One region of the Nonomuraea angiospora genome, then DNA from elsewhere that is predicted to be linked to it. Evidence: riboswitches for the same ligand, from Rfam matches in the RefSeq annotation. Region 1 holds a riboswitch; each other region holds the start of a gene.
What was found. Region 1 has a riboswitch for cyclic di-AMP ahead of H4W80_RS08340 (glycoside hydrolase family 25 protein). Riboswitches for the same ligand answer to the same signal wherever they lie in the genome.

Region 1 (6,462 bases):
GCGCCTTGATGAGGAAGCCGCCCTCGCTGCCGATGAGGTTGGACATGCCGCCCCACTTGGTGGCGATCTCCACGCCGTCGCTGGACGCGATCCACGATCCCCTGGTCAGCAGGAGCGCGTTGCCGCCTCGTACCTCGGCGGCCTGGACATCGCCTGGCAGGTGATGCGCCACGTCCACCCAGCCGCCGCCTTCCGGAGCGGTGTAGCGAGTGGTGAACAGCGACTCCCCGCCCAGCGCCGAACGCGCCAGCCCGCGCAGCAGACCGCCCTCCACCTTGGCCCGGAGCTGGACCCCCGCGCTCGTCGCGTACATCGCGCCGGCCTCGACGCGCAGGGTCTCCCCGCCGTCCAGATGGCAGCGCGCGACCGCGAACGAACCAGGGTGACGGATCTCGGTCTTCATGTACCCCTCCATCCCGATCATCTTGTCCGGAGCGACTCTGCTGTACGGCCGTACACGATTCGTTGACAAGGCGTAAACGCGGCCAGGCCCTGGCGGCCACCGCCGGGAGGTGGAACGGCGCAGTACCCCCGGGGGTATATTGGGCGCGGAGGTGGTCCGGGTGGAGATGGACGCGACCGTCCTGAGGGACGCGCTGACGCGACTGAAGCGGGCCCATGGCCAGCTCGGCGGGGTGATCGCGATGATCGAGAACGCCGAGGACTGCGAGAAGGTGCTGACGCAGCTGGCGGCGGTGTCGAAGGCGTTGGACCGGGCCGGATTCAAGATCATTTCGACTGGGTTGCAGCAGTGCCAGGTGGCGCAAGAGCGGGGCGAGGAGCCGCCGATCAGCGTGGAGCGGCTGGAGAAGCTGTTCCTCGCTCTCTCGTGACCACGTGATCGGGCGGGGCAGGGCACCCGTACGTTCTCTTGATACCCCCTGGGGTATTTGCCGAGCGAAAGGAGACAAGCAGATGACGATCCAGGTCGAGGTGATCGAGACCTCCTCCCTGGGGGACCGCAGCTATCTGGCCCATGACGGGCACGTCGCGGTGGTGATCGATCCGCAGCGCGACATCGACCGCGTCCTCGCCGTGGCCGGTCGCCTGGGGGTGCGCGTCAGCCACGTGGTGGAGACCCATCTGCACAACGACTACGTCTCCGGCGGCCTGGCGCTGGCCCGGGTGACCGGGGCGGCGTACCTGGTGGGCGGGGCCGAGGAGGTCGGCTTCGACCGCGTGCCGGTCGCCGACGGAGACCGGATCGCCGTCTCCGAACGGATGTGGCTGGACGCCGTGGGCACGCCGGGACACACCTTCCATCACCTGTCCTACGTGCTGGCCGGTCCGGACGGGCCGGAGGGGGTGTTCACCGGCGGATCGCTGTTGTTCGGCGGCACCGGGCGTACCGACCTGCTGGGCGCGGAGCACGCCCGCACCCTGGCCCGCCACCAGCACGCCTCCGCGCGGCGGCTGTCCGCCCTGCTGCCCGACGGCGCGCGGCTCTGGCCCACGCACGGGTTCGGCAGCTTCTGCGCGGCCACGCAGTCCGACACGTCCGCCTCGACCATCGGCCGGGAGAAGGACGTCAACCCGGTGCTGCGGATGGAGGCCGACGACTTCGTCGCCCACCTCCTGGAAGGGCTGGACGCCTTCCCCGCCTATTACGCCCACATGGGCGCGCGTAACGCCGCCGGCGCGGAGCCGATCGACCTGACCCCTGCACGACCTGCAGACAGCGCGGAGCTGCTGGCCCGCCTGCGGGCGGGCGAGTGGGTGGTGGACCTGCGCTCACGCAAGGCGTTCGCGGACCGGCACCTGGCCGGCACGCTCAGCTTCGGCCTGGACGGGCCGATGGCGACCTGGCTGGGCTGGCTGGCTCCCTGGGGCACGCCCCTCACGCTGCTCGGCGAGTCGGCCGAACAGGTCGCCGCCGCCCAGCGCGAGCTGGCCCGCATCGGCATAGACCGCCCGGCCGCCGCAGCGACCGGCTCCGTCGAACAGTGGGCCGGGCACGACCAGGGCCTGATCGCCGAGCTGGCCACCGCCAGCTTCGCCGACCTGGCCGCCGCCCGCACGAGCGAACCACCCACCGCCCGTGCGAGCGACCCGGCTGCCGCCCGCACGAGCGAACCAGCCACCTCCCGCGTGGGCGAGCCGACCACCTCCCCTGCGGGCGAGCCGGCCGGTGGTCCGCTCGTCCTGGATGTGCGGATGGGTAACGAATGGCGGGCCGGTCACGTGGCCGGCGCCGTGCACATCCCGCTGCCCGAGCTGCCGGGACGCCTGGCCGAGGTGCCGGAGGGAACGGTGTGGGTGCACTGCGGCACCGGCTATCGGGCCGCGGCGGCCGCGAGCCTGCTGGCCCGCAGCGGCCGCCAGGTGGTCCACATCGACGACGCCTACTCCCACGCCGCCGACGCCGGCCTGCCCATCACCGCCCCCGACGAGGAGCCCTCTTGACCACCTTCGGCGCCGGCGACGCCGGGACGCCTGCCAGAATCCGGTGACACGACGGGGCCGATCGACGTGCACGCCCCCTGAGAGACCGACATGCGCGCTCCCGGAGAGACCGACGTGCACGCTCCCAAGAGGGACCGACGTGCACGGCCCCGAAGCGACCGACGTGCACGCCCCCAGAGGGACCGACGTGATCGCCCCCGGAGGGTTGGAGAGCCGCCCGTCGGCCCGGCTCCCGTGACGCGCCCCTGAGGCTCCACGTGAGCGCGCCGAGTGAACCGCCGTCGTCGCGTGCCAGGTGCCGGGCGTCAGCGGTACCGCGGCGCCCTTCGGGTTCCTCCGCCCAGGGCCGCATGTACGGCCGAGCGCTCGAGCCGAGCGGCGGTGTGCTTGCCGTGCCCGACAGCCCAGCGGACTCCAAAGGACGCGGCTGGAGTCACGATTACGGCGTTTAGTCACAATGGCAACGCAAGAATGGCCTGCCTCACCGGTGCCGAGATCATAAAGGCGTGGAAGCGACACCCCAGATTTTTTGCCAAGTGCCAGATCCCTACAGGCACGGCATTTCAGCGCCGCCAAGTCGCCGACACCCGCGAATCCGATTTGCACTACTTGCAATATCTATGGGTATATGTCTATCTTTTGCCTAGTTGGGGCACAGATGTGGTGCCCTTTCGCCGCATCGTTGCCGCTTCGTTGACCGGACCGCGCGCTGCCCGAAGAAGCTCTTCGCGGACAGCGTCCGGCCGCCGAATCCGCGCCTCGCGGAACCGGGGACCCACGTTCTTGGGGTGAATCGGACGCCAGCTCAGGCTGCGCCATGTAGGGCACTTCCAGGCCCGAACCCGTCAGCTAACCCGGTAGGCGGTATGGGAGCAAGGAGTCAATGCCGTCATGTCCAAGCCTCGGCTTGCCACAATCGCCTGCGTCCTCAAGAATCGCCGCGATCTCCTCACCAAGTATCTCAGCTTCGTCGTCGCCGGTGCGATCCTCGCCGGAGCCTTCGCCGTCGCCAGCTTCGCCTTCGCATCACCCGCCGCGCACAACCCGGCGCAGGTGACTCATCAGGGAGCCGGAGCCTTCACCTACGGGCTGGACATCTCCAATTACGAGCCCCTGTACGACTGGAATGCCAGCCCGGCCAAGTTCGGCATCATCAAGGCCACGGAAGGCACGAACTTCCGCGATGCCTCATTCGCCAGGCACTGGCGCGCGCTGGGCGAGAAGGGGATCGTACGCGGGGCGTACCACTACGGCCACCCCCGCAACAACCCCGTCGCGGAGGCCGAGCACTTCCTGTCCGTGGTGAACGCGCAGCCCGCCGAGGCCGGCGACCTGCTGGTCCTCGACCTGGAGACCTCGGACGGCAGATCCGTCGCCGAGGTCAACGCCTGGGCCAAGACGTGGCTGTCGTACGTGAAGGACAGGACGGGCATCACCCCGATGTTCTACAGCGGCTGGAACTTCGCCGACAAATACGGCAAGGGCCTGGCCGAGTACCCGCTGTGGGTCGCCCACTACAGCAAGGCCAAGGGGGCGGTCACCCCGCCCGCCGACTGGAAGTCCTGGACCATCCACCAGTACTCCGAGTCTCCGGTCGACCAGAACGTCTCCGCGCTGACCGCCGACCAGTTGCGCGGCCTGGGCCGCCCCACCGCCTGAGCCGGGCCCGCACGGCGAGAGCCGTCGCCGCGGGTCCGCAACCGCGCTCCCAGGTGAACGACTCCCCGCGCAACGTGCTCCTCCTGGCCCGAAGGAGCACGTTGCGCCGGGAGTCGGCCAGGGAAGTGCCGATGGCGCCAGTGAACTCCCCACCCGGCCGCGGAAGTGCCGATACCGCCGGTGAACTCCCCGCCCGGCCGCGGAAGCGCCCATGCCGCCGGTGAACTCCCCGCCGGGCCGCGGAAGTGCCGGTTAACTCGCTTCCCACAGTGGCGGCCGGGCTGATCGTACGGGAGGTCAACCCGCACAACCGGCGCGAGAGCCTGATGCGGCTGACGGATGAGGGACGCCGCATCGTGGACGAGGTGACCGCGCGCCGCAGGGAGGAGATCGGCGCGATCGTGGCGCGGATGTCGGCCGGGCAGCGCCGGGCGCTCATCTCGGCGATGAACGCCTTCAACGAGGCGGGCGGCGAGCCACCCATGACCGTGCCGAACCCGCTGGGCTGGTCCGCCGTCTGAACTCCGGACCCCGCGCCGCCGCCATCCGGTGCCCGCTGGGTACGTCGAGGCGGCCGGAAGCCGTGATGGGCCGTCAGATGGACGGGGTGGGGAAGCTCTCCGGCGTGGTCAGGCCGGTGCTCTCCAGGAGGCGCTGGTGGTTGAGCACCGCGGCGTTGGCATTGTGCAAGATTTGCATTGGGCAAGACTGCCGGAGCCCGCGCCTGCGGCTGAGCCGCTGGTGGGCCATCGTGACCAGCTTGGTCTCACCGTGGCCGGCCAGCACCACCAGCATCCTGAACTGCGGCAACGTGACCCTGTCCCCGACCGTCCCCAATGACCTCACCGCGACCGCCACCAACAGCCGCGACCCCGTCAACACCGCCGTGACGACAGCCGAAAGATCCTCTCCCCCCGTCTGGAGGTCATCGTCTTCCTTCATAGGCACTGTTGTACATGCGCGGCGCGGACCACGGGCACGAGATCCCCATCGACCGGGCCCCGCCGAACCTGGGTCCAGGTGGGCCACCCTCGTCGCGGTCGTCAACCTGGCACGCGGAGATACTGGAGACATGGATCCGAACGTTGAGCTGGGGGATTTCCTCCGCTCCCGCCGGGCCCGCCTGCGGCCCGAGGAGGTGGGCGTGGTTCTCGGCGCGGGCGGCGTCCGCAGGGTGCCGGGGCTGCGCCGCGAGGAGGTCGCGCACCTGGCCGGGGTCAGCGCGGACTACTACACCCGGCTCGAACAGGGCAGGCATCCCCACGTCTCCGATGCGGTCCTGACGGCCGTGGCCCGCGCGCTGCGCCTTGACGACGTCGAGCGCGGCTACCTGTTCGAGCTCGTCCGCCCCGCGCCGGCCCGCCGCCGTCCCGAGCCCCCGCAGCGCGTACGGCCGGAGGCCCACCGCATGCTGGAGGTCCTCAACGACGTCTCACCGGCCCTCATCCTCAATCACCGGCGCGACGTCCTTGCGGCCAACCAGCTGGCCCGCGCCCTGATCAGGGACTTCGACGCGCTGCCGGTCCGCGAGCGCAACCTCGCCCGCCACGTCCTGCTGGACCCGGCGGCCCGCGACCTCTACATCGACTGGGACGAGGTCGCGCAGACCTTCGTGGCCAACCTCCGCCTGGCCGCCGGCCGCCGTCCTGACGATCCCCTGCTGAACGAGCTCATCGGCGAGCTGTTCGTCAAGCTGCCGGAGTTCAACGGCTGGTGGGCCACTCACCGGGTGGGCCAGTGCGCCCACGGCGTTCAGCGGCTGCGCCATCCCGTGGTCGGCGAGCTGGCGCTGTCGCACGAGACGCTGGCCTTCCCCGCCGACCCCGACCAGCTGCTCTGCCTTTACACCGCCGAGCCCGGTTCCCCGTCCGCGGAGGCGCTGCGGCTGCTCGCCAGCTGGAGCGCCCCGGACCGGCCGGCCCGTACGAGCGCGTCGCCTCCCCGCCCGGGCCAGGGCATGACCACCCACCGGCCGTGAATCATCCCGGCGGTGGCGAGCCTTTCCGAAAGGGACCAAGAGGAACCGACATGACCTGTCCCGACTCCTCGCCGGCCGTCCCGTCCGGGGGCGGCGGTCACCTGCGGCTCGTCTGGCCCCAGTGGCAGGGCGCCGGCACCTCCAGCGTCGAGGCGCTCGCCGCCGAGTTCCCGCTCCAGACCGCCCGTTGCGGCTACGCCGTCGGCACGACCGTCCTGGAGGCGGTGCTGCCGCCGCACCACGGCCCCACCGGACCGTACCGGTCACCATGTCCGACGACGGCGTCGAGGCCAAGACGGCGGTCGTCGGCCAGCTCGCCAAGGCCCTGGAGGTCATCCGCCGGAACGACCCGGCACGGATCACGACCTTGGGCGGCGAATGCTCGGTGAGCGTGGCGCCGTTCAGCGAGCTCGCCCGCCGCT
Region 2 (6,462 bases), 9.9 Mb from region 1:
GCCGCCGACCCCGTGCTCGTGGCCGCGGCAGCCTACCTCACCCGTCCGCCCGGCTGGGCGGAGGTGATCGAGGTCGCCCGTACGGACCTGGTGCAGTCGGCGGTGGCGGCCGAGGGGTCGGAGCGCGAGGAGGCCGTCACCCGGCTCCGCGAGCAGCTCGCCGCGCAGAAGACCGCCGCCAAGGAGGAGGCCGACCGGCTGCGCGAGCAGATCAGGGCGGCCCGGGCCGAAAACTCTGATCTGCGGCGCAAGCTCCACGACGCCCGCGAGCGGGCCAAGGCCGCGGTGCGGCGGGCCGAGGAGATGGAGCACGCGGCGGAGGAGGCCAGGTCGGCCGCCTCGGCCGCGGGCACCGCGGGCGAGTCCGAGCTGCGGCGGCTGCGCGAGCGGCTGGCCGACGTGGAGAAGCAGCTGGAGGCCTCGCGCCGGGCCGCCCGCGAGGGCAGGAGCATCGAGGACGCCCGCATCCGGGTGCTGCTCGACGCGCTGCAGGACGCCTCGGCCGGGCTGCGCAGGGAGCTCGCCCTGCCCACGACGATAAGCCGGCCCGCCGACTCGGTCGCCGCGGTCACCGGCGAGCGGCCCGGCGTCCGGGGGGTGCCCGCGCGGGCGCTGGCCGACGACGACCCGCAGCTCCTCGACCAGCTCCTGGCCCTGCCGCAGGTCCACCTGATCATCGACGGCTACAACGTGACCAAGACCGGCTACGGCACGCTCACCCTCGCCGACCAGCGCACCCGGCTCATGACCGGGCTCGGCGGGCTGGTGGCGCAGACCAGGGTCGAGGTGACCGTCGTGTTCGACGGGGCCGAGCTCAACTCCCCGGTGCAGGTCGTGGCGCCGCGCGGGGTGCGGGTGCTGTTCAGCCAGCCGGGGGAGATCGCCGACGATCTGATCCGCCAGCTCGTACGCGCCGAGCCGCCCGGCCGGGCCATGGCCGTGGTGTCGTCGGACCGCGAGGTGGCCGAGTCCGTCAGGCGGATGGGAGCCAGACCCGTTCCGTCTGGCTTGCTGCTGCGCAGGCTGGGCCGGGCCTAGATTACGTCCACCCTTACGGGCGGATTTGCCGTGCTGTGGCAGGGATCGGCGTCGTATCACGAATTGAGCGGATAAGCTGTGACCCCACCCGCCACTTCTGTACTATTTCGCCCCAGATATAATCCCTGGGAGGCGACACAGTGAGGTTTGGCAGGGTGCCGGTGGCCGCGGGTCTCGCGTTCGGGCTGGTCCTGTCCCCTGTGGGAGCCGCCGTCGCTGATCCCAGGCCCACCCTCGGACAGGCCAAGGCCAAGCTCGACAAGCTCAACGACAAGGCCGACAAGGTCGTCGACCGCTTCAACACGGCCACCGAGCGGTACAAGGCAGCCAAGGGCGCCTACACCAAGCTGAACGACCGCTACAAGACCAAGCTGGCGACGGTCGCGGACCTGCGCGCCCAGGTGGTCGGCATGGCCGTCGACAGCTACAAGCTCGGCACCGACCTGACCTCCCTGCCCGGCATGATGAGCGCGGACCGTCCCGACGACTTCCTGATGGGCCTGGCGCTGACCGAGCAGATGTCGAAGGAGCGGGCGGAGAAGCTGGCCGCGTTCGACCGGGAGAACCGTGGCCTGAAGGCCGAGCGCGACAAGGCGGAAGAGGCGCTGGAGGCCGCCGACCGGGAACGGGACGGGGTCGAGAAGGAGCGTTCGGAGATCATGAAGCTGATCTCCGAGCAGAAGAAGCTCCTGAAGAAGCTGGGCGCCTACAACCCCGGCAACCCGAACAGCGTCGGCATCCAGTACACGGGCCCGGCCTCGGGCAACGCCGCCGCCGTCCTGCGCTTCGCCTTCGCCCAGGTGGGCAAGCCGTACGTGTTCGGCGGGACGGGTCCGGGCGGCTGGGACTGCTCCGGCCTGACCCAGGCGGCCTGGCGCGCCGCGGGCGTGTCGCTGCCGCGCACGACCTGGCAGCAGTGGGCCTGGGGCGCGAGCCGCAAGGTCTCACTGAGCGCCCTCCAGCCGGGGGACCTCATCTTCAGCTCGAGCTTGGGTCACGTCAGTATCTACGCCGGCGACGGGAAAATCGTTCACGCGCCGCAGACGGGCGACGTGGTCAAGGTCGTCAAACTCTCGGCGTACGGCGGGCGCCTCGTGGGCGCCATCCGCCCCTAGCTACGACGCGGAATCGTTGATCCCGGCGGCCGAACGGGACGCCATGGGAACGATCCACGCATACGACGCGCCTCGCAAAAGCCGCAACAAGTGTGACAAACGCGACATTTGAGGCCTGACAAACGGGCGCGAAAACAAGTGTGAGCAGAGTCACATTTAGGTAACGGAACCTGGCACTCCAGCAGGGATTTCCCTCCTTACTGACTCCACTATCTGATCTTTACAAGCGGTGTTCCGCTTTGCCGATCCTTGACCCTTCGGCGTAGCTTCTGGCGACGTCGCGGTGAACAAGCCATGTCCTCCGCGAACCCGCATCGGGCTCTCCCGGTGTGAGACAGATAAAGATCCGCTGGTCAACCGCCCAAATGTCCCCATATCAACACATTGATCGGACGGTTGGCCCGCCGAATCCGTGCAGCCAGGAGGCACGGAGCCGGGGACCCAAACGATCCCAGTTCCCAGGGATCAGGGGGTGAATCGGCGCGCGCGTCGCGCCGTAGGGCTACTTCCAGGCCCGAATCCGTCAGCTAACCCGGTAGGCATTCGTGGAAGACACAAGGAGAAATCCTGTCTACCTCCCTGCATAACCCCCGTCTGTCCCGCATTGCCCTGAGTGGCGTAGCGCTCACGATGACCGTGACGGCCGGAGGTGCGATCCTCCATGCCCCAACGGCTCAGGCGGCCACGACCGAGTCGGCTTCGACGTCTGCTTCGACGACCAAGGCGGCCGCGACCGCCGTCACCTCGAAGACGACCTCGGCCGCGGCGCTGAGGGCGGCCAAGGTCGCCCGCCAGAAGGCGAAGGCCGGCAAGGCCGTCGCCGTGGCCAAGAAGCAGGTCGGTGACCCGTACCGGTACGGAGCCACAGGCCCTGGTTCGTTCGACTGCTCCGGCCTCGTCCAGTACGCCTGGAAGAAGGCCGGGGTGAAGCTCCCGCGCGTGGCGGCCAGCCAGTTCGCCCGCATCAGGAACAAGGTCTCGTGGAAGCACCTCCAGCCCGGCGACCTGATGTTCTTCAGGGGGCTCGGCCACGTGGGCATGTACGTCGGCAAGGGCAAGATGGTCCACTCGCCTCGGACAGGCGAACGGGTACGCATCGACAAGCTGGGTGGATGGCGGCGGGCGTCGTTCGTCGGCGCTGTCCGTCCCGGCATGTGAAGAAGCCCCGCCCGGATCATTGTCCGGGCGGGGCTCTCCGCTTTTCAGTTCTCTTACGGCGGAGCACGGGCGGCACCCGCTTTCAGTTTTTACGGCGGAGCACGGGCGGCGCCACCCGCCGTACGTGGCGCAGGGCCTCCAGGGAGACGCCCGCTGACCCGCACCCACCGCCCACCGCAACGGCGCCCCTCAAACCCAGCCACCCTGTCCCCAAGCCCACACCGCCCACCCCACGGCTCTCCAGGGCCCTCAGCTCACGGCCCCTCGCCTCACGTCCGCTCGGCCTCGCGACTCTCGGCCCCACCCCGGCGGCTGACGGCCAACCGATCACGGCCCCACGACGCGCCCCTCGGCCCCTCGGCCCCACGACCCCACGACCCATAACCCTGAGCCCCACGACGCGGCGCTGACACCCACGGATCACGGCCCCACCGCCCACGGCCAACGGATCACGGCCCCACGGCGCGCGACTCGCCCCTCGTACCCTCGGCCCCACTATGCGGCGGCTGACGGCCCACGGATCGCGGTGCCACGGCACACGGCTCGCCCCCACGGCGCGGCTGGGCAGCTGACGGTTAACGTGGCGAGCAGGCGCGGAGTGGCCGGTCATGGGCTGTCGGCGGCTACGATCGGGCATCGTGTCAGGGCAGGTGAGTCGGCGGGCCGCGATCGTCTCCGTCCTGCTCCTCGCCGTCGCCCCCGCCAGCGCCCCCACCCCCGATTCCCCCGTCCTCCCCGCCGAGATCCGCGGCCTGTGGGGTGACGGCGAGGTCGTGGTCCGCGGGGCGCGGTCCGTAGTCGTCGGCCGGCACACCGCATCCGGTGAGCTCGGCGACATCGCGCGCAGGGCTGATCGGGCGGGGCAGCGGGTGTCGGCGGTGCTCGGAAGGTCGGTACGACCGCTCGTAGTCGTTCCCCCGTCCGCGTCCGAGGCGGCCGGGCTGGCCGAGGTGGGGCGGGTGGACGGGCTGGCGGCGGTGGCCGATCGCGGGCGTGTGATCATCGTCCCCGAGTTCTTCGCCAAGCTGAACTCCATCGGCAAGGACGTCGTACTCACTCACGAGCTCACCCACGTCGTGGCCGGCACCGACCGCCTGCCCCCGTGGCTCTATGAGGGGTTCGCCGACTACGTCGGCTATCGCGACTCCGGGCTCCCCGTGAGGACCGCGGCCGCCGAGCTCGCCGCCGAGGTGCGGGCCGGGAGGCTGCCGGGGGAATTGCCCGGACCTGCGGCTTTCGCGGCTGACGGGCGGGACCCCGTCCGGCTCGCGCGGGCGTACCAGGAGGCTTGGCTGGCGTGTCGCTTCCTCGCTGACCGGTTCGGTGAGAGGACGCTGGTGAGGCTCTACCGTGACGCCCGCGAGGGCGGCGTAGACCGGGCACTCGCCGCGCTCGGCCTCTCCGCCGCCACGCTGACGGCACGGTGGCGTGACTACGTGCGAGATCAGCTCGCGTGAGGGGGAGGCAGATGAGCGAACGGCGGAACGTGGACGACGCGTCGCAAGAGGCGTCGAAGGAGGATGAGGAGGCGGCCGGAGGCGCGGTGGCGGCCGGGGGCGCGGTGGCGGCCGGGGGCGCGGTGGCGGCCGGGGGCACGGTGGCCGCTGGAGGCGCGGTGGCGGCCGGGGGCACGGTGGCCGATGGAGGCACGGTGGCCGATGGAGGCACGGCGGCGGGTCCGGAGGCCGATCCGCCGGGTGCGTCCGTGGAAGGGGAGAGCGCCGGTCCGGTGTCCGGAGGCGGTGTGTTCGTGAAGGGGGAGAGCGGCGGCGGAAGGCGGGGGCATGGTGAGGACGTGTCCGTGAACGGGGCAAGGCCGCCGGAGTCCGACGGCGAGGGCCGGCTGAGGCGGCAGGCGGCGGTGGCGGCCGTGCTGCTCGGCCTGGTGATCGCGGCCGTGGCCGCCTTCAGCACCCCGTGGCACCTCCTGACCTCCGGACCGCCCGACCCGGCCCGCGACTTCACCGCCGCGCAGATCGCCAGGTCCGAGGCGTTCGACGCGGCCAGCACCCTGCCCGGCTACCTCTCGCTGGCCCTCACGCTGATCATCGCCGGGCTGCTCGTCGCCACCCCGGTCGGCGTGAAGCTGGTGGCCTGGCTCAAAGGCCCCTGGTGGGTCCGCGTGGTGCTGGGCGTCGTGGTCATCACCCTCTTCACCCAGCTGGTCAAGCTGCCGCTCGCCATCTGGGGCGAGACGCTGCTGCGCAGCTACGGCCTGTCCATCCAGACCTGGGGGTCCTGGGGCTCCGACCGGCTGAAGAACATCGGCGTCGACGCGTTCATGCTCTGCCTGATGCTGCTGGTGCTCGTGGCGCTGGCCCGCAAATTCAGGCGGTGGTGGATCCCGGCCGCCGTGGGCGCGTTCGCGCTGACGGTGCTGGCGTCGTTCGTCTACCCGGTGGTGTTCGAGCCGCTGTTCAACGACTTCACGACCATGCAGCAGGGCCAGCTGCGCACCGAGCTCCTGGACATGGCCAAGCGGGACGGCGTGCCGGTCGAGGACGTGCTGGTCGCCGACGCCTCCCGCCGGACGACGGCGCTGAACGCCTACGTGTCCGGGTTCGGCGCCACGCGCCGCATCGTCGTCTACGACACGCTGCTCAAGGCCCCGAAGGCCGAGGTCGAGCTGGTCGTGGCGCACGAGCTGGGCCACGCCAAGAACGACGACGTGCTCTACGGCACGTTCATCGGCGCCCTGGGCGCCGCGCTGGGCGCGATCCTGCTGTTCTGGGTGTTCGGCCTGGTACGCCGCCGCACCGGCGTCACCGGCCTGGGCGATCCGCGCGCGGTCGGCGCGGTCATAGGCCTGATGACGTTCGGCTCGCTGCTCATGAGCCCCGCCGAGAACCTGATCAGCCGCCACATCGAGGCCAGGGCCGACCTGCACGCGCTGGATCTCACGCACGACCCGGCCACGTTCATAGCGATGCAGAAACGCCTGGCAGTCACCAATATTTCCGACTTGTCGCCGGATGCGGTGGAATATGTGCTCTATGCCTCCCATCCTTCCAGCCCCGAGCGCATCGCGATGGCCCGTGCATGGGCCAAGCTGAACGGCGTCCCAGTGCGGTGACTCGTGCGGTGACCCGTGCGGTGACACACCCGGCGGCCGATGCCGTGCCCAAGGTGGATGTCGTGCCCAAGGCCGATG
Region 3 (6,462 bases), about 10 Mb from region 1:
CGACCCGGCGCAGGGCGGCCCGGCCCGGCGTGTCGGCGGCCAGGCCCGTGAGCGTCGTGGTGAGGACGTTGGTGACCAGGTCGGGTACGCCGAGCGCCCGTACGGACGCGTTCTGCAGGCCCATGCCGCAGGCCAGCAGCGTGATGAGGGCCGCCTGGGGCCAGGTCGCGCGGTGCCCGGCCGTGAGGGCGACGGCGAGGGCGGCGGCGACGAGGAGCGCGTGTACGGCGGTGGCGGCGGCGAACGCCCGTCGCGCGTTCGCGGTCCACCTGATCACCCGCCCGGCGCTCCAGGCGCCGGCTCCGAAGGCGGCGAGGGCCGCCGGCGAGGCCCATCTGGACATCTGGGCCTCCCCGGCCAGGGCGAAGCTGAGGAAGACGATGTTGCCGGTCATGTTGGCGACGAAGACGCGGCCCAGGCCGAGGAAGCTGACGGCGTCCACGAGGCCGGTGACGAAGGCCAGCAGGATCAGCAGGGCCGGCAGGACGCCGTGCGGGTTGGCGCCGCTCGGGAAGAGCCCGTCGGCGACCCACCGCAGCCCGCCGCGCACCAGCCGTCCTGGGCGTCTGCGCGCGGCTGGCATGGTGGGCGGCTCCTTGGCGAGGTCGCGGGCGGTTCGCCACGGGTCTTTCCCCGGTGGCGGGCCGCCGCACTCGCCGCACCGGGACCGCGGCCGAGAAGGAGCCGACGCGGGGGTGAACGCGACGAGCGCGCGTCCCGTTGCGGGACGCGCGCTCGTTCGGCGCCGGGCAGGAGGCGCCGAGGGGGAGGCTGGAGGCCTCGGGGGAGGTCCGGTCAGGAACGGTACTGCGGGTAGCCGTAGCCGACGACCTGGGACTTGGGACGGACGCGCTCCTCGACCTTGCCGTTGCCGGTGTTGCCCTCGACGGTCGAGATGGTGCCGTCGCCGTTGTCCTTCTCGACGAACCCGACGTGGTTGATGTCGTTGAGGTCCTTGCTGCCGCTCCAGGCGAAGAACACGACGGCGCCGGGCTTGGCCTCGGTGCCGAAGCGGTGGTTGGCCTGGAACCACTTGGCGTGGGCGACGGTCCAGGCGTCCCAGCCGATCTGCGGGCGGGCGCCGGTCTGCTCGCCGACCCAGGAGACGAACATCGCGCACCAGGCGGCGTTCAGGTAGTCGGCGCGGCTGCCGCCGTCACGGGCGATGGTCTCCGCGGCGCGCTGCGAGCTGGCGTACCACCGCTGGAACTTGGTGCCGCCGCCGGCCGCGTTCTCGGTGATGCCGACCTGGGACTTGGCGAGCGCCAGGACCTGGGCGGCGGTGACGCCGGCCTTGGCCTCGCGCGAGCGCTCGGCGTGGTCGGCGACGGTGGCGGTGTCGATCGGCTGCTTCTCCGCTGCGGTGGCGCTGGTCATGTGGGCGCCGAACGCGGTTCCGAGGATGGTTGCGCCGAGAAGGGCGCGGGCGATGTTGGTCTTCGCAGCAGAGGTAAAGCGGAAGGTGGCCATCGAGGGGGTTTGCTCCTTGCTTCCATGCCGCTTACCGGGTTAGCTGACGGGTTCGGGCGTGGAAGCTGCCCTACGGCACCGAAGTGCCGATTCACCCCAAAGGACGTGGGTCCCCGGTTCCGCCCGAGGGCGGATTCAGCGGTCACAGGACGGTCCTGTGATGTGTCTTGCGATGGTCGGACAAGTCCGGACAAACCGGACGTATGTCTCAAGAATGCCTTAAACGTAATGCATAAGGCAAGAGCGTTACAAATCGATAAAGGCCCAGCTAGACGACCTGCCTCCGGGCCTCGGCCAGAAGCCCCATCATGGCAAGGGATTCGTCGAGCGGCATGATCGAACTTTCGGTCCTGCCTTCGGCCGTCGCGGCCCGGACCTCGCGGAGCTCTCCGGCGTAGCCGTTGTCCGCCGGATCGAGGGTGTACTCCTCCGGCTTCATGGAAGGCCCGGACAGCCGAATCCGCGGCGTAGCCCAGAACGGCGCCTGGAGGTCCGCCCGCATCTGAGTCCCTACAACACTGGCCTGGTTCGGGTAATTCCCGAGCAACGAGGTCTCCACGAGAGCCTTCCTGCCACCCGGGTAGAGCAGGACGCCGCCGGCCTCCGCGTCGACGCCGTTGGGCGCCAGAGCGCCGGTGATCCGCAGGTCGGAGGGCATGCCGAGGAGCAGCTGGGCCAGCCCGAACGGGTAGATCCCGAGGTCCAGGAGCGCCCCGCCGCCGAGCTCCGGCGCCCACAGCCGGTGCTGCGGGTCGTAGGGCTTGGCGAAGCCGAAGGAGGCGTGCACCGAGCGCAGGTCGCCGAAGCGCTCGTCGGCCGCGATCTTCTGGATGAGCGGGTTGAACCTCATCCACATCGCTTCCATCAGGAACACGCCCGCCTCGCGTGCCAGGCGCACCATCTTCTCCGCGTCGTCCACGGTGGCGGCCAGCGGCTTCTCGCACAGCACGGCCTTGCCCGCGGCGATGGCGACCTCGGCCACCTCCAGGTGCTGGGCGTGCGGCGTCGCCACGTAGACGGCGTCCACGGCCGGGTCGGCGCAGAGCCGCTCATAGGAGTCGTACGCGGACTCCGCCCCCAGCGTGGCGGCCAGCGCCTGCGCCCGCCCCAGGTTCCTCGATCCGACGGCGGCCACCCGCATGCCGGGTTCGGCCGCGATGGCCTTCCCGACGGTCCGCGCGATATTCCCTGTCGCCGCTATGCCCCACGCAAAATCCCGCACGCGGGAGATCGTAGACGAATCAGGTCATGTTGAACGTGTCGGGGTCGGGTCCGATCCGCTGGCCCCTGCTCATCGCGCCGATGGCGGCCATGTCCTCGGCGTCGAGGATGAAGTCGAAGACGCCGATGTTCTCGGCGATGCGCGCCGGGGTGACCGACTTGGGGATGGCGACGTGGCCGAGCTGCAGGTGCCAGCGGAGCACGATCTGCGCGGGCGTCTTGCCGCACTTGTCCGACAGCTTGGCCAGCGCCGGGTCGTTCAGCAGGCCCTGGCCCTGGCCGAGCGGGCTCCACGCCTCGGTGAGGATGCCGTTGGCCTCGTGGAAGGCGCGCAGCTCGCGCTGCTGGAAGTAGGGGTGCAGCTCGATCTGGTTGATGGAGGGCACGAGGTCGGTCTCGTTCATGAGGCGGGTGAGGTGGGCGATGGTGAAGTTGGAGGTGCCGATGGCCTTGGCGCGCCCGTCACGGTAGATCTTCTCGATCGCCTTCCACGCCTGCACGTACTTGTCCTGCTGCGGCACCGGCCAGTGGATGAGGAAGAGGTCGATGTAGTCGAGGCCGAGCCGGGCCAGGGACTCGTCGAAGGCCGCCTCCGCGCGGCCGTGGTCGGCGTTCCACAGCTTGGTGGTCACGAACAGCTTGCGGCGCGGCAGCTCACTTTCGCGTACGGCCTGACCCACGCCCTCTTCGTTGCCGTACGCGGAGGCGGTGTCCACGTGCCGGTAACCGGCTTTGAGCGCGGTCGTGACGGCCTGCGCGGCCTCGTCGGCGGGGACCTGCCAGACGCCGTAGCCGAGCTGCGGGATCTGCACGCCGTCGGTGTTGAGCATGAGCGAGTTCATACCCTCCATTGTTCACGTCGCGTTTCTGGTGGCTTAAGGCGGCGGGGCTAGCTTGAAGCGGTCGTGAACGGGCCATCACCCGGCGGGGAGGACAGGAGTGGTCGAACAGGCGTCGGCCTGGGTGGAGTCACCGCTCCAGATGCTGTGCGCCGTCGAGGCCCATCACGCGGGCGTGCTCGGCCCCGAGACGGTGGTCGTGCCGCGCGCCGGTCTGCGGCCGCTGAAGGCCACGCGCCGGGAGCTGAGGTCTCTCGGGCTGCCCGACGGCCTGGAGCTGGCGGAGCCGCTCGAGCGCATGCCCAGACGCGTGCAGGCCGTCGGCGACGCCTTCTCCGGCAGGGTGCAGCTGCGCTGGCTCACCTCGCGTCCCGGACGCATCGTCATCGTGGACGACGGGCTGGCCACGCTCCGGCTGCTGGAGCTGCTGGCCGCGGGGCCGTACCGGCCGCTGCTGCGGGCCAGGGCCCAGCCGACGAAGCTGCGTTCCGCGCTGGGCCTGGCGGCCGCGCTGCGGCTGCGCCTGAGCGACGTGTCGGTCTTCACCGCCCTGCCCGTGGACGAGGCCCTGGTGGAGGGCGTACGGCGGGCCGGGATCAACCTGGTACGTCACCAGTTCGCCTGGTTGCGTGCCCAGCCGCCCAGCGCGGAGGGGCCCGCGGAGCGCACGGTCGTCCTCGGCACCTCGCTCGTCCGGAACGGGCTCGTGCACCGCGGCCACTACCTGCGCTGGCTGACGGAGCTGGCGGCCCAGGAGCCGCTCGCGTACTACCCGCACCGCCGCGAGGACCCCGTGGACGTGGCCCTGATCAGGGAGCGCCCCGGCATCACCGTGCACGACGTGGGCGCGCCGGCCGAGCTGACGCTGCGCGGCCTGGACGCGAGCCAGCGCGTGCTCAGCCTGCCCTCGACCGCGATCACCTCGCTGCGGGTGCTGCTCAGCCCGCGCGGTGTCACCGTGGAGCCCGTGGACGTTCCTGACGACTGGTGGACCAGCAGGGCGGCCCCCGCCCTTCGCTCGCATCTGACAGGAGTGTCCGGTTGAAAGTGTTGGCGGTCGCCGACTCCGACTCGTATCTGAAGTGGGCGGCCTGCCTGCTCGGCGACCTTCCCCCCGGCGGCACGGCGGAGCTCGTGGTGGTACGCACGCCGATCGCGCCCTCGCCGGAGCAGATCGCCGCCGCCGTGGGCGGTCTGGAGCCGCCGCCGGTGATCTCGGCGCGGTCCGTGCGGCGGCTGGCCGAGCGCACGCGTCCGGACGTGGTGCTGGTGGCCTGCACGGGCCCGGTGGTGGACGTGCTGGTGGCCGACGTGCTCGGCGACCTGCGGCCGCGGCCGGTGTTCGTGAGCGGGCTGCCGGGCATCTCGGTGCCGGCGACGGAGAAGGCGTGGCTGTTCCGCAGCGGGTGTGACCTGTTCGTGGTGCACAGCGAGCGTGAGGTGGCCGAGTTCTCCGAGATCGCCGGCCGGCTCGGCGGGGGAGGGGCGGTGGGGCTGGCCAGGCTGCCGTTCCTGCGCTCCGACGTGGTCGCCGGGGGCGGGAACCGGGTCGTGTTCGCCACCCAGGCCAAGGTGCCGCGCGAGCGCCCGGACCGCGAGCGGATCCTGCTGGCGCTGGCCGAGCTCGCCCGGCTGCGGCCGGAGCTGGACGTGGTGGTCAAGCTGCGGGCCCTTGAGGACGAGCGGCAGACGCACAACGAGCGCCACCACTACCAGCGGCTGTGGCGGGAGATGGGCGAGCCGGGGCGGGTGGAGTTCGCGGCGGGGTCGATGCACGACCAGCTCGAACGGGCGGCCGGGTTCGTCACGGTGAGCTCGACGGCGGCGCTGGAGGCGATCGCGCTGGGCGTGCCGTCGCTGGTGCTGGAGGACTTCGGCGTCAGCGCCGAGATGATCAACCTGGTGTTCGAGGGCAGCGGGCTGCTGGGCACGCTCGACGACCTGGCCGAGGGCGGTTTCCGGGCGGCCTCTCCGGAGTGGTGCGAGGCCAACTACTTCCACCCGCCGGCGCGCAACGACTGGGCCGGGCGGCTGGCCGGGCTGGTGGCGGGCGGGCCGCGCGTACCGGCCCGGTCGCTGCTGGACGGGCCGGAGCACGCGGCGGCGCGGCGGCGGGCCAGGCTGCGGGTGGAGGTGCATCCCTCGATGCTGCGGGCCGGCTACCGGGCCAAGCGCCGCGTGCGCCGCTACCTCAGGGCCCTCGGCTGACCGCCGCCTGAGGCGCGGCTCACCTGCGCCGGTTCCTCCAAGGGGCCGCCTGGGCGCGGCTCACGCGCGCTTGTTTTCCCGCAGGACCGCCTGGGGCGCGGCCGTTCGCGCTCCTTTCCGCCGAAAGGACCGCAACCCCGGACGGCGGGAGAGGGTCCCTCCCGTCGCCCGGGGTTGCGGTCCCACGGGAAGCGCGGCGGCGGGATCGGCCGGGGAAAGCGGTCGCCTGGGACGCGCGGTGGCCGGGCGGGCCGCGGTGGGTAGCCGGATCGGCCGGGGTCGCGGTCCCCGAGGAAGCGCGGGGGCCGGAGGTCTCGCCACCGGTCCCATGACGAAAGGCCGCAACCCCCGTCGTCGGGGTTGCGGCCTTGTCGTGGGCTGTCAGATCGCCGAGCGGATCTTCCGGCGCAGCCGGGTGAGCGCCGTGGGCCGGGCCACCAGGCCGAGGGTCTCCAGGCGCTTGCGCTTGAAGTAGCGGGCGTCGAACTCGATGCTCGCCGGCCGCAGCTCCGGATACGTCTCGGCCTGCATGCAGTAGCCCACCGCCCGGACGAGCCCGCGCAGGTCCACCGCCGTCGGGTGCTCGATGCCGCCGTCCGGCGACAGCCGGGGCAGCAGCGCGTCCACGATCGTGACCGGGATCCGGTTGCTGTTCTCGTACGGCGCCAGCCGGTCGAGCACCAACTCCGTGCCGTACGAGGCCACCTGCAGCCCGAAGTAGCGC

Region 2: another riboswitch for cyclic di-AMP. It lies ahead of H4W80_RS64165 (C40 family peptidase); the one in region 1 lies ahead of H4W80_RS08340 (glycoside hydrolase family 25 protein).
Region 3: another riboswitch for cyclic di-AMP. It lies ahead of H4W80_RS56415 (CHAP domain-containing protein); the one in region 1 lies ahead of H4W80_RS08340 (glycoside hydrolase family 25 protein).

Annotation. Positions count from the first base shown of each region.
Region 1 is NZ_JADBEK010000001.1:1,822,083-1,828,544, forward strand. Features, by position in the region: gene H4W80_RS08325 (TIGR00266 family protein) at 1-403, opposite strand, end outside; gene H4W80_RS08330 (metal-sensitive transcriptional regulator) at 570-833, shown strand; gene H4W80_RS08335 (MBL fold metallo-hydrolase) at 916-2,403, shown strand; cyclic di-AMP (ydaO/yuaA leader) riboswitch at 3,138-3,281, shown strand; gene H4W80_RS08340 (glycoside hydrolase family 25 protein) at 3,295-4,062, shown strand; gene H4W80_RS08345 (MarR family winged helix-turn-helix transcriptional regulator) at 4,332-4,583, shown strand; gene H4W80_RS60400 (hypothetical protein) at 4,657-5,004, opposite strand; gene H4W80_RS08355 (helix-turn-helix transcriptional regulator) at 5,135-6,040, shown strand; gene H4W80_RS08360 (hypothetical protein) at 6,234-6,462, opposite strand, start outside.
Region 2 is NZ_JADBEK010000001.1:11,732,410-11,738,871, forward strand. Features, by position in the region: gene H4W80_RS53820 (NYN domain-containing protein) at 1-1,038, shown strand, start outside; gene H4W80_RS53825 (C40 family peptidase) at 1,179-2,153, shown strand; cyclic di-AMP (ydaO/yuaA leader) riboswitch at 2,546-2,710, shown strand; gene H4W80_RS64165 (C40 family peptidase) at 2,784-3,311, shown strand; gene H4W80_RS53835 (hypothetical protein) at 3,950-4,768, shown strand; gene H4W80_RS53840 (M48 family metallopeptidase) at 4,780-6,384, shown strand.
Region 3 is NZ_JADBEK010000001.1:12,291,025-12,297,486, forward strand. Features, by position in the region: gene H4W80_RS56410 (YoaK family protein) at 1-583, opposite strand, end outside; gene H4W80_RS56415 (CHAP domain-containing protein) at 796-1,470, opposite strand; cyclic di-AMP (ydaO/yuaA leader) riboswitch at 1,484-1,621, opposite strand; gene H4W80_RS56420 (Gfo/Idh/MocA family protein) at 1,739-2,692, opposite strand; gene H4W80_RS56425 (aldo/keto reductase) at 2,712-3,533, opposite strand; gene H4W80_RS56430 (hypothetical protein) at 3,631-4,575, shown strand; gene H4W80_RS56435 (DUF6716 putative glycosyltransferase) at 4,578-5,738, shown strand; gene H4W80_RS56440 (polysialyltransferase family glycosyltransferase) at 6,120-6,462, opposite strand, start outside.